Regions from separate parts of the Pedococcus sp. P2_E2 genome, predicted to be linked through region 1. Evidence: riboswitches for the same ligand, from Rfam matches in the RefSeq annotation. Region 1 holds a riboswitch; each other region holds the start of a gene.
What was found. A riboswitch is a leader RNA that binds a small molecule or an ion and turns the genes downstream of it on or off. The one in region 1 is predicted to bind S-adenosylmethionine.
Positions count from the first base shown of each region.

Region 1 (4,243 bases):
CAGCTCGCGACCCTCGGCCACCCACTTGGCGCGGCCGCCGTCGAGCAGCCGCACGTCCTCGTGTCCGAACAGGCTCATCACCCACAGCGCGTAGGCGGCCCACCAGTTGTTCTTGTCGCCGTAGATCACGACCGTGGTGTCTCGGCCGACACCGCGGGCCGACATGACCGCAGCGAACTGCTCGGCATCGACGTAGTCGCGCACCACCGGGTCGTTGAGGTCCTGGTGCCAGTCCAGCTTGAGCGAGCCCGGGATGTGGCCCGTGTCGTAGAGCAGCACGTCCTCGTCGGACTCCAGGACGACGATGCCGTCGGGCCCGCCGACGGCGCCGGCCTCGATCTGGTCGGCCAGCCACTGCGTGCTGACGAGCCTTTCGGGGTGGGCGTACTGGGTGAAGGTGGCGGAGGGGGAGTCAGCGGTGTCGACCATGTCCCAAGGCTAATCCCGCTGGTCACGGGGCCACATGGCAGGATGGCGGCGACCGACCGAAACCAAACCCGGAGGGGTGCTGACGTGGGCTTTCTCGGAATGGGCAAGGACGAGGCGCAGGCGAAGCCGACCTCGGCGCTCGAACAGGCGAGGGCCCCCCGCGAGGACTCGGGGATGTTCTCCGGAGCCGTGACCGGCCTGATCGAGAGCCTGCTCGACGTCGGCATCGACGGCAAGGGTCCGTTCGACTCGGCGCAGAAGGTCGCCGACGTCCGGCGGGCCGAGAAGCCCGGAGCCGAGGAGGCCGTCGACGCCGTGGTCCGAGGTCACCTCAGGCTCGCGGCCGCCGGTGGTTTCGTCACCGGACTCGGTGGGTTCGTCACGCTGCCCGTGGCGCTTCCCGCCAACGTCGTCGAGTTCTACGTCGTGGCGACCCGGATGGTGGCCGCGATCGCGTCCCTGCGCGGCTACGACATCAAGCGACCCGAGATCCGGTCGGCGGTACTGCTCACCCTCGTGGGAGCCGACGCGGACGACCTGCTCAAGAAGGCAGGCGTGGCCTCGACCGGCCGACTCGCCAACCTCGCGGCCCAGCGGCTGCCCGGGCCTGCGTTGATGGTGGTCAACAAGGCGGTCGGCTTCCGGCTGCTGTCGACCGCTGGGAAGAAGACGCTGAGCCGGTTCGGCAAGGGCGTGCCCGTCATCGGCGGTGTCGTCGGCGCGGGCCTCGACAGCTACCTGCTCAAGAAGATCGCCGACCACGCGCGTCACGAGTTCCCGCCCAGGGCCACTGGCTTCTGAGTGGCGTGCTGCGCCGGTTGGACGCAGGCTGGGGGAGGCGCCGGGAATCACCGGGGCACCCAGGTCGTTTGAACCGTGTCCGGGCCATCGTGGTACCCGGAGCCTGCGCCCTCGAACAACGGGAGTCTGACCATGGCCATGACCCGCTTCGGTGCCCTGCGCACCATCGCCACCGCAGTCCGCACCGCGACCCGTCCGGGATCGCCCGCGCTGGGTGAACGCCTGATGAGCCTGCCCCGGCTGTTTCGGGCCACCTTTCGCGGCGAGTATGCCGGGACCACCCGCGGTCGGCTCCTGATGGTTCTCGGCGCGGTGGCCTACGTCGTGTCGCCCATCGACCTGATCCCCGAGCTGGCTCTGTCCGTCTTCGGCCTCGCCGACGACGCGGTGGTGGTGTCGTGGATCGCTGCGACCGTCGTCAACGAGACCGAGTCGTTCCTGGCCTGGGAGCGCACCACGCCGGCGAGGGCGCACGAGACCGTGGAGGGCGACGTCGTCCGCTGACTCCAGCACGTCTCACTCGCTCGGTCGGGTTTTGTCGAGGGCATGGCGGGGTGTGAGGACGCCGTTGTCGCGCCGTGGCGGCGCGGAGCAGCCCCACCCCGTCGGCGTTGGTGCGCCTGTCCACAGGGCTGGCTCCGGCCCCTGACGCGATGGCCCCCGGGACGCCAGCGTTGGCCCATGAGCCAGATCAGACTGCGCGGCCCGGCCGATGTCGTCGCCGTGCTGCCCTACCAGCTCGGCTACCACCCCCAGGACTCGATCGTGCTGGTCGCCCTCCACGGTCGCAGCGTCGGGTTGATCGAGCGGATCGACCTGCCACCACCCCAGGACGCGGAGCAGGTCGGCCGCGTCCTCGTGGCTCCGCTGCTGCAGGACCGGCCCGAGGCGGTCATGCTCGTCGGCTACGAGACGGCGGCGGGCTCGAGCAGGCCCGGTCTTGACGCCGTGCGTCGCCTGGCGACCGAGGCCGACCTCGAGGTCCTGGACCGACTTGTCGTCCGCGACGGGCGCTGGTTCGCCATCGACTGCGCCGACGGATGCTGTCCGGCCGAGGGCGCGCCGGTCCCGGAGGCGGCCGACACCCCCGCCGTGGCCGAGTACGTCGGGCTCGAGATCGCGCCCCTCCCGGGTAGGTCCGCGATCGCCGACCTCGTCGCCGCGGACCCGGTCCTCGCCGAGGCGGTGGCAGCAGAGCTGGGTAGCGGCTCGGAGCCCGAGTCGGAACGCCTCGATGCTGCCCGTCGGCTCGAGGCGCTGTCGCGCTGGTCGGTGGTCTGCGACGTGACCGGTGACGCGCCCGAGGTCGCAGAGCTCGGGCCCGCCGAGGTCTGCCTGCTCGTGCGCAGCCTGGAGGACCTCGCGCTGCGCGACGGACTCGTGGCCTGGCTGTGCCCTGGTGCCCTGCCCCTGGACTCCCTGTCGCCGGACCTCGTCGACGCCTTGCGCTGCACGCTGCCGGCTCCCACCTGGCACCGCAGCCCGGGGGCAGGGCCGTCGGCCGGGGCCGGTCGCCGTCTTCTGGCGAGGTTGCAGTCCCTGGTCAGGTCGGTCCCCGACGACCACGCGGCTCCGGCGCTCACCGTGCTCGCCAACTGTGCCTGGTGGCAGGGCGACGGCGCGTTGGCCCGGACCTGCGTGGACCGGGCGCTCCGGGCGCGCCCCGACTACCGGCTGGCGCAGCTGCTCGAGCGCATGCTCGACCTCGGCGTGCGTCCCGGCAGCCACGGCGCGCAGCGCGCAGCCGAGCTGCGGTCGGGCTGACCCAAGTCCTCGCGCGCGTCACGGTCGGCGGCGACGCGTCCATCGTGCGGACGCCGCGGACACGCCGACGGCCTCCTCGTATGATGGTCGCCAGGTCATGAGTCCCAGCACCAAGCCCCGGCTTGCTGGGCGGCAACCCTCCTCGCGGTGGGGTGCCCCGGGTGAAGACCCGGCCGACCCTGACCTGGGCGGCAAGCGCGAGCGCCACAGGAGCAGTTTCGATGACCACGACCTCCCCACCACGAGCGACGTCAGGTGCCTGGCGCGACGGTGACCCGGTCGGTCGACGCCAGTTCGTCGACCTCGGCGCGATCGAGCTCGAGCGCGGTGGCGTCCTTCCCGGGGTGCGGGTGGCCTACGAGACCTGGGGTGAGCTCAGCGCCGCCGGTGACAACGCCATTCTCGTCGAGCACGCCCTCACCGGTGACAGCCACGTCGAGGGCCCGACCGGCCCTGGTCACCCGACGCCGGGCTGGTGGGACGGGCTGATCGGCCCCGGTCGGCCGCTCGACACCGACCGCTACTTCGTCGTTGCCGCCAACGTCCTGGGCGGCTGCCAGGGGAGCACCGGCCCGTCCTCGCCGGCCATCGACGGTGCCCCGTGGGGGAGCCGCTTCCCCTTCGTCACCGTGCGTGACCAGGTGCAGACCGAGGCCCTGCTCGCCGACGTCCTCGGCATCGACCGCTGGCACGCCATCCTGGGTGGCTCGATGGGCGGGATGCGGGTCCTCGAGTGGGCGGTGACCCACCCCGAACGGGTCGCGACGGCCATCGTGCTGGCCAGCACGGCATACGCCACGGCGGAGCAGATCGGCTGGTGTCAGGCGCAGCTGTTGGCGATCCGCGCGGACGGCGACTTCCACGGCGGCGACTACTACGAGCGCGGCCCCGGTCCCGAGACCGGGCTCGGGATCGCGCGGCGGATCGCGCACGTCACCTATCGCAGCGAGCTCGAGCTGCACGAGCGCTTCGGTCGCGAGCCGCAGGAGGCGGAGGACCCGTTGGGCGGTCACGGCCGCTATGCCGTCGAGTCCTACCTCGACCACCACGCCGGCAAGCTGGCCGGACGATTCGATGCCAACTCCTACGTCGTCCTCACCGAGGCGATGAACTCCCACGACGTCGGACGAGGCCGTGGGGGGGTCGCCGCGGCGCTCGCCAGGATCTCCGCTCAGGTGGCGGTGGTCGCCGTCGACTCGGACCGGCTCTACCCGCCGCGGCTGTCCCGAGAGATCGCCGACGCCGTCCC
Region 1 is NZ_JBFUEM010000001.1:522,294-526,536, forward strand. It holds gene AC1DWR_RS02460 (sulfurtransferase) at 1-429, opposite strand, end outside; gene AC1DWR_RS02465 (EcsC family protein) at 514-1,230, shown strand; gene AC1DWR_RS02470 (YkvA family protein) at 1,363-1,734, shown strand; gene AC1DWR_RS02475 (DUF4192 domain-containing protein) at 1,912-2,994, shown strand; SAM riboswitch class IV at 3,088-3,198, shown strand; gene metX (homoserine O-acetyltransferase MetX) at 3,216-4,243, shown strand, end outside.

Region 2 (4,243 bases), on a different contig from region 1:
AGGTACGGGTACGGGTGGATGACCCGCTCCGAGCCCGCCAGCGGCTTGACCTTGCCCGCCTTGACCGCCTTGTTGAAGTCGTCGATGTGCTTGAAACCGAACTGCGCGAGGTCGTCGTAGCGCGTGTCCATCTCACGCACCACCCAGGCAAGCGCCTCGGCGGCCTTCTTGGGGTTCGTGATGATCGGCGTGATGAGGTGCGGGATCCCCTCGTATGCCGTGAGCTCCACCCGCTTGGGGTCGACCAGGACCATGCGCACCTCGTCGGGCGTGGCCCGCATGAGGATCGAGGTGATCATCGAGTTGACGAAGCTGGACTTGCCCGCGCCGGTGGCGCCCGCGACGAGCAGGTGCGGCATCTTGGCGAGGTTGGCGATGACGTAGCCGCCCTCGACGTCCTTGCCGACGCCCATCACCATCGGGTGCTCGTTGCCCCGCGCTGCCTGGCTGCGGAGCACGTCGCCGAGGCTGACCTTCTCGCGGTCGGCGTTGGGGATCTCGATGCCGATCGCGGACTTGCCCGGGATCGGCGACAGGATGCGGACGTCGGCCGAGGCCACGGCATACGCGATGTTCTTGGAGAGCGCGGTGACGCGCTCGACCTTGGTGCCACGGCCGAGCTCGACCTCGTAGCGGGTGACCGTCGGTCCACGGCTGAAGCCGGTGACCTGGGCATCGATGTCGAACTGCTCGAGCACCTGGCTCAGCGACTCGACCACGCGGTCGTTCGCGGCACTGCGGGTCTTGTGCGGGGAACCCGGCTCAAGGATGGCGTTGTCGGGCAACGTGTAGGTGATGTCGCCGGCGAGCGCGAGCTGCTCGACTCGCTGTGGCAGCGGGGTCGTCGGGGGCGCCTCAAGGGCGGCCTTGACCTCGATGGCCGGGCCCTTGGCGGGCGAGGTGGTTTCGGCAGTCGCCGAAGGGGCCAGAACGCCGGGCGAGGTGGGGCGCTTCTCGCCGGGGCGGAACCGCCGACCGTCGGGTGCCACGAGAGCGGCCTGCTCGAACGCCTCGTCCCCCTCGAGCGGACCCTCCGGGTCGATCACGCGGCGACGACGCCTGGGCTTGTCCTCGACCGCGTCGGCGAGCGGGTCCTTCCCGGCGTCGACCGTCCCACGGTGGAGGAGGTGGTCGCGCAGCTCGGCGAGGCGGGTGGGGACCATGTGCACGGGCGTCGCGGTCATCACCAGGAGGCCGAAGAAGCCCAGCATCAACAGGATCGGCACGGTGCCGTAGACCGACACCGCGGCCTCGAGCGGGCTGGATGCCAGGAACCCGATGATGCCGCCACCGTCACGCATCCCGTCGGCGCCCTGGGGTGGGGTGGGGATGTCGGCGGCGACGTGGGCCAACCCCGAGGCGGCGAAGGCGAGGGCGCCCAGGCCGACACCGAGGCGGGAGTTGGCCGAGTCCTCTTGCGGCGCGCGCAGGAAGCGGATGCCCAGGAAGAGCAGGGCGAGCGGCACGGCATAGGCGACGCGTCCGAAGGTGCCTGCGACGACGGCGTGCACGACGTCGCCGAGGGCGCCCTCGAAGGCCCACCACTCCCGGGCGGCGACGAGGATCGACACTCCGATGAGGAAGAAGCCGAGCCCGTCACGTCGGTGCTCGGGCTCGAGCTCACGGGCGCTGGTGCCGACCCGGCGCACCGCGCCGCCGGCCACGTGTGCCATGCCCATCCAGGTGCCGCGGACCGCGCGCAGGGGCAGCGGCAGTCCGCCACCGCTGGCCTTGCCACGCGCGGGGGACTTGCGGGGTGTGCTGCTCTTGCGGTTGGCGGGGCGTGTTGCGGTGCCCCGGCTCCCCGACGAGCGCGACCCTGCATTTGATCGTGCTGGTGTGGACGGACGTGTCGCCATGCTCCGCAGGCTACGCGAAGGTCACACGGGACACACGCGTCACACGCGTTCCACCCGCAGGCAATGTGTCCGGATCGCCCTGGCCCGAACGGCCGAGTTGCCCTCCCCGATCGGGTACGAAGGGCAGGTAGCCCTTACCAGGGCGCACGCCCGGTGGGACGCTGGGCCTTGCGTCTGGCGGGGCCTGTGCCGACGACCAGCAGTGGTCGTCGGCACAGGCGCGCACAGGGGGAAGGGTCGCGTGGGGACGGCGATGCCGACCCGCCCCGCCAGATCGCTCGGCCCTGCCTCCGGCCACCTGGCGGTCACGGACTTCCGCCATCTCAGATCGCGGGAACCCACGCCCACGTGCTGGATCCCGCTTGACCCGTGCCGCTACCCTCGACGACAGGTCATGAGTGTCAGCGCACAGCCCCGGCTTGCTGACCAGCAACCCTCCTCCGCGGTGGGGTGCTCCGGGTGACGACCGGGCCGACTGCACCCGCAGCCGGCAAGCGCGGACTCGGGAGCTCTCGGGTCCCACCCGGACCAGGAGCTCTACCCATGTCGATCGCGAGCACCCCGCCACCAGCCTTCCGTCGCAGCGCCCCCCTCGCGCACGCCCGCACCCAGAGCCACCTCCGCCCTGTTCCCGATGCCCGGTCACTGGGCGAGGTCGGCCCGCTGCCCGCGGTCGTGTCGGAGTCGCTGCTCGTGCCGACGCTGGACGGGGCCGTGGACTACGCCAACTTCGACCACGCGGCGTCCACGCCGGCGCTGGTCAGCGTCAAGAAGGCCGTCGACACGGCGGTGCGCACCTACTCCTCGGTCCACCGCGGCAATGGCTGGGCCTCCCGGGTGACCTCGTCCTGGTACGAGCAGGCGCGGGCCGAGGTGCGGTCGTTCGTCGGGGCACGCGAGGGCGACGAGGTCGTCTTCACCCGCAACAGCACCGACTCGTTCAATCTCCTGGCGCGATGTCTGCCGCGCCACACGCAGGTCTTCGTCTTCGAGTCCGAGCACCACGCCGCGCTTCTGCCGTGGCCCCACCAGCGCACCCACCGGCTTCCGGTCCCCGGCAGCATCAGCGACGCGAGGGCGCTCCTGCGGACTGCGCTTCGCGACCACCCCGGCCGCCACCGGTTGGTCGTGCTCGCCGGCGCCTCCAACGTCACGGGAGAGATCTGGCCGGTCCGCGAGCTGGCGGCGATCGCCCGCCAGGCGGGCGCGAGGGTGGTCCTCGACGCCGCGCAGTACGCCCCCCACCGCCGCGTGGACCTGGACGACCTCGGTGTCGACTACGCCGTGCTGTCCGGCCACAAGCTGTACGCACCGTTCGGCACGGGAGTCCTGGCAGGCCGGGCGGACTGGCTGGACGCTGCGGCGCCCTACCTCGCCGGCGGCGGCGCCACCAAGTCCGTGACCGAGCGCGCAGTCGTGTGGCAGAAGGGGGCCGCACGCCACGAGGGCGGCAGTCCCAACGTCATCGGCGCGATCGCCCTCGCTGCCGCGTGCCATGCCCTGCGGGCGCACGCGGACGCGGTGGAGGAGCACGAGCGCACGCTGGGCCAGCGTCTGCTCGACGGTCTGGCCGCCATCGACGGCGTGCAGACCTACTCCCTCTTCAGCCCGGACCACGAGCGCGTTGCCGTGGCGACCTTCACCATCGACGGGGTCGACTCGTCACTGGTGTCCGCGGCCCTGTCGGCCGAGCACGGCATCGGGGTCCGGGACGGCAAGTTCTGTGCGCACCTGTGCGTCGACGCCCTGCTCGACGACCCCCACGCCGTCGGGTCCACGACCGCCGTCCGCGCCAGTGTCGGGCTGGCCACGACCGCTGAGCACGTCGAGCGGTTGCTGTCAGCCGTGGCCGAGCTCGCCGAGCACGGACCCCGCGCCGACTACGTCAACGGACCGCAGGGGTGGTTGCCGGTCGGCGACCCGCGCGCGCTCGACCTCGCGCGCCCCTGGTAGCCGCCCCCGCGGCATACCCGAGCCCCACCTGCCGCACCTTTATCGGGTGACCCGATAAAGGTGCGCTTCACCCGGAAACGGTTCTCGGGTGAAGCGCGCCCTTCTCGGGTGGAGCAGGCGCAGGCTAGGCCTGGATGACGACCGGGATGATCATCGGGCGCCGGCGGATCTTGCCGCCGACCCAGCCACCGATCGCCCGGCGCATGACCTGCTCGAGCTGGTGGGAGTCGGTGACGCCGTTGCCGGTGGCCTCGGCGAGCGCCTGTTCGATCTTGGGCCGCACCTGGCTGAAGATCTCGTCGTCCTCGGCGAAACCCCGGGCCTGGATCTCCGGCCCCGCGGCGATCTTGCCCGTGGCGGAGTCGATCACGACGATGACCGAGATGAACCCCTCGTCACGCAGGATCCGGCGGTCCTTGAGCAGCGCCTCG
Region 2 is NZ_JBFUEM010000006.1:107,063-111,305, reverse strand. It holds gene AC1DWR_RS13750 (FtsK/SpoIIIE family DNA translocase) at 1-1,859, opposite strand, end outside; SAM riboswitch class IV at 2,250-2,362, shown strand; gene AC1DWR_RS13745 (aminotransferase class V-fold PLP-dependent enzyme) at 2,403-3,812, shown strand; gene AC1DWR_RS13740 (ribonuclease J) at 3,937-4,243, opposite strand, start outside.
Region 2: another riboswitch for S-adenosylmethionine. It lies ahead of AC1DWR_RS13745 (aminotransferase class V-fold PLP-dependent enzyme); the one in region 1 lies ahead of metX (homoserine O-acetyltransferase MetX).

Region 3 (4,243 bases), on a different contig from region 1:
GATCACGACCTGGGTCCAGGGTTGCGGTGCTCATCAGGCTGCCTTCTCTGTGCCGTCGGGCTGGATCTTGAGGTGACCGGCGTCCTGGGCGCGGCGCACCTCGTCGTGCAGGAGCGTCCAGACCTCGTGCCGGTAGTGCACGAAGCGGGGGTCCGACCGCAGGTCCGTGGTGGACTCGCGGTCGCCGAGGTCGACGTCGACGAGGGCCTTGAGACGCCCGGGGCGGGCGCTCAGGACGGCCACGCGCTGGCCGAGGTAGACCGCCTCCTCGATGCCGTGGGTGATGAACACGACCGTCGTGTCGGTGGCTCGCCAGATCCGCAGCAGCTCGTCCTGCAGCTGTTCACGGGTCTGCGCGTCAAGGGCCGCGAACGGCTCGTCCATGAGGAGGATCCCGGGTTGGTAGGCCAGGCTCCGGGCGATCGCGACCCGCTGCTTCATCCCACCGGAGAGCTCGTGGGGGTAGCGGTCCTCGAACCCCTCGAGCCCCACGAGGGCCAGGTTCTCGCGGGCCCGTTCGGTGCGCTCGCGGCGACTCAGTCCCCGCTGCTCGAGGCCGAACGTCACGTTGGCGAGGGTGGTCCGCCAGGGAAACAGGGCGTACTGCTGGAAGACGATGCCCCGGTCGAGACCGGGACCGGTCACCTCGGCGCCGTCCACGAGGACGCTGCCGCTCGTGGGGCGGCTCAGCCCGCCGAGCAGGTCGAGCAAGGTGGTCTTGCCCGACCCGCTCGGTCCGACCAGCGTGAGGAACTCACCGCGTGGCACCTCCAGCGACACGTCCTCCAGCGCGACCAGCGTGCGCGCCTGCGGCTGGTCCCTGGTCGGGCGGAGCGCGAACTCCTTGGTCACGCCACGCAGCTCGATGTGGGCACTCATGAGGACGCCTTCGACGCGAGCCCGTTGTAGTCGTTGGTGTAGAGGTCGCGGGGCTTGAGCGCGCCCTGCTTGAGGACCCCGCTGTCGACGAGCCACGGCTCCCAGCGGGTGAAGTCCTGGTCGCTGATCACGCCGCCCTTGCTGGCGACTCCCACGCTCTTCCAGAACTTGAGGTTGTCGGTCTTCTCGTTGCGACCACGCTTCTCGATGATGGTGCTGAACCGCGCGATGACGGTCTCGCGAGGGCTCGTGCGCTCCCACTCGATCGCCTTGGCGACCCCGGTGACGAACTCCTTGGCTGCCGCAGGATGCTTGGCGATGAAGTCGTCCCGCAGGACGTACTGACCACCGTTGAAGGCGCCGAACAGCTCGTAGTCGCTGAACAGCGACCGCAGCCCACCCGTGGCGATGGCGTGGTCCTGCAGGACCCCCGAGAGGGTGCCGACGTCGACCTGCCCACGCCGAACGGCCAGCTCGGTGTCGTTCGGGGGCAGCGGGACCAGCTGCACCTGCTTGATCTGCGCCGGCGTGAGGCCGTTCTTCTTCAGGTAGGTGTCGATGACCGCCTCGGCGTGCGCCCCCAGGGTGTTGACAGCGACCTTCTTGCCGATCAGGTCGTGCGGGGTCCGGATCGGACTGTCGTCCTTGACGTAGAAGCCGTTGAACGTCCTGACGTCCTCGCCGTAGTAGTTGATGACGGCCTTGACCGGGGCGCCGGCGCTGATGAGCTTGACCACGGCGCCGGAGAACGCACCGCCGAAGTCGGTCTGCCCCGTGGCCGCGGACTGGATGTCCTGGGGACCGCTCGTGGTGTTGCCGACCCAGTTGAGCTTGAGGGTGGGGAAGTAGCCCAGGTCGGAGGCGAGCTCAGGTAGGGACACCGAGTTGGCCCACCCCTGGTAGCGAATGGTCACCGGCCCCTTGTCCTTCGCGGACGTGCTGGCCTCGCTCGACGGGAGCGAGCAGCCGGACACCAGGACGAGTGGGAGGGCCGCCGCCAGCGAGGCGACCAGCGCCCGGCTCGCGGTGAAGGAACCACGGATCGTGCGCATCAGGCCACCGCCTCGCGGAGCACGGCACCCGCGGTGACCAGCGAGCGTCCTGCCACGGTGTCGAGGAAGACGGTCGTGACCTCGCGCAGCGGGCGCAGGGCAGCCTCGTCGAGGAAGGCCTCACCCCCGTCGACGAGCCTCACGTGGTCGGCCAGGACGAACCAGCCCGGGGTGATGCTGCTCGGCGACAGGCTCGCCAGGACGGGGCGGAGGGCATAGTCGACGACCAGCACGTGGGCGGGCGTGCCGCCGGTGGCCACCGGCAGGACGACCTTGCCCCGCAGCGCGAACTGCGGCAGCAGGTCGAGGAAGGTCTTGAGCAGGCCGCCGTAGGCCGCCTTGTAGACCGGGGTGGACACGACGACCGCGTCTGCCGCCTCGAGCGCAGCCACGGCGCGGGCCACGTCGGGGTCATGGGCGTCCCCGCGCAGGAGTGGGCCGGCCGGCAGGTCCCGCAACACGATCGGGACGACGACGTGGCCGGCGCGTTGGAGCTGTCTCGCGATGTCGGAGAGGACGGCGTCGGTCTTGGAGGAGAGGGAGGGACTGCTGGAGATCGTGGCAATGACAGCCATGGGTGGATCCTTTCGGGCAAGGGGAATCGCCGGTCCCGCGCCGAGGCGCAGAACCGTTGGAGGAGAATGGGTTTCGAGGCAGCAGGTGCCGAACAGACCTACGAGCGCAGGTCAGAGACCGGCTGAAGCCGACGAACGACGAGGGCGCGCGTCAGGGGCGACAGAGCGCGCTGGAAACCCTGAGCAGGTCGATGTGCCTGCGCAGGACGGGTCGGCAGGAGCGATCGGCTGCCTGCCTGGATCCGTTGTCCTTCATGGGTTTCCGTCCTCGGATGAGGCTCGAGCCTCGCGCTTGCGGCGGTCGTTCGACTGCCACCTGGTCTTCACCCGGAGCACCCCACCGCGAGTGGGAGGGTTGCCGTCCAGCGAGCCGGGGCTTGTCACTGGAGCTCATGACCTACGTCGAAGGTAGCGGTTCCTTCATTGCCTATCAAATAAGTAGGATATGCCTCTCGCATGGTGGGACGACAAAGAGCGCCCACGCACGGAATCCGTTGCGCGGGCGCCCTTTTGGACAGGCGTCATATGCGTGGCGGGGGCCCGCCAGGGTCCGTCAGACGCTGACCTCGATGGCGATCTTGCCGCGGACGTGCCCGGTCTGGCTCAGCTCGAACGCCTCAGCCGCATCCGCGAGCGCGAACACGTCGGCCACCGGCACGGTCAGCCGACCCGCGTCGGCGAGGTCGCCCAGCGCAGTCAGGTCCTCGGCGTTGGGCCGCACCCATGCGGCGATGCCACCGGCCTCGGCGACGGTGCCGTCGGCGATCGACCCGTGCCGTCCACCGTCGGCGAGAACGGCCTGCGTGACGTCCAGGACCCCGCCGACGAAGTCGGCCACGACGTCCACGCCGTCGGGCGACAGCTCACGTACGCGCTCGGCCAGCCCCGCGCCATACGTCACCGGCTCTGCACCCAGCCCGCGCAGGAACTCGTGGTTGCCCTCGGAGGCGGTGCCGATCACGCGCGCGCCGAGAGCTCGGGCGATCTGCACGGCGAAGAGACCGACTCCACCGGCGGCGGCGTGCACGAGGACCGTCTCGCCATCCTTGAGTCCCAGCCGAGCGATCAGCTGGTATGCCGTGAGGCCGGCAAGCGGGAGGCCCGCCGCCTGGTGCCAGTCGAGGGACTTCGGCTTGCGGGCGACCGTGCGGACGGGCGCGGTGACAAGCTCGGCGAAGGTGCCGCCCTGCACCCAGTCCTTGCGGGCGTAGGCGATCACCTCGTCGCCGGGGGCCCACTCGGGGGTGTCGGGGCCGACCGCCTCGACGACTCCCGAGACGTCCCAGCCCGGGATCGCGGGGAACTCCACGACCATGAGGCCGTCGAGATAGCCCTTCATGACCTTCCAGTCGACAGGGTTCACGGCTGCGCTGCGCACGCGGATGAGCACCTCGCCGGGGCCGACCTTGGGGTCGGGGAGGTCGGTGAGCTGGAGGATGTCGGGGTCGCCGTACTCGGCGAAGGTGATTGCCTTCATGGTGGGGGCAACGTCGCCACCCACGGGGTATTCCGCGATGACCGTCGGTTGTGAGGGGGCAGCACGGATCGGCTATGATCCTGCAGTCGCGACGGTCCCCCGGGCTTCGGCACGAGGCCGCCGCGATCGCATGTTCTGGATTGCATGGTCACCATCACGCACATGCACCCACGGCCAGGTAGCTCAGTTGGTACGAGCGTCCGACTGAAAATCGGAAGGTCGGCGGTTCGACCCCGCCCCTGGCCACCACCCGAGACCGC
Region 3 is NZ_JBFUEM010000005.1:58,358-62,600, forward strand. It holds gene AC1DWR_RS11570 (ABC transporter permease) at 1-34, opposite strand, end outside; gene AC1DWR_RS11575 (ABC transporter ATP-binding protein) at 34-879, opposite strand; gene AC1DWR_RS11580 (ABC transporter substrate-binding protein) at 876-1,931, opposite strand; gene ssuE (NADPH-dependent FMN reductase) at 1,931-2,506, opposite strand; SAM riboswitch class IV at 2,790-2,904, opposite strand; gene AC1DWR_RS11590 (NADP-dependent oxidoreductase) at 3,060-3,983, opposite strand; tRNA gene AC1DWR_RS11595 (tRNA-Phe) at 4,156-4,232, shown strand.
Region 3: another riboswitch for S-adenosylmethionine. It lies ahead of ssuE (NADPH-dependent FMN reductase); the one in region 1 lies ahead of metX (homoserine O-acetyltransferase MetX).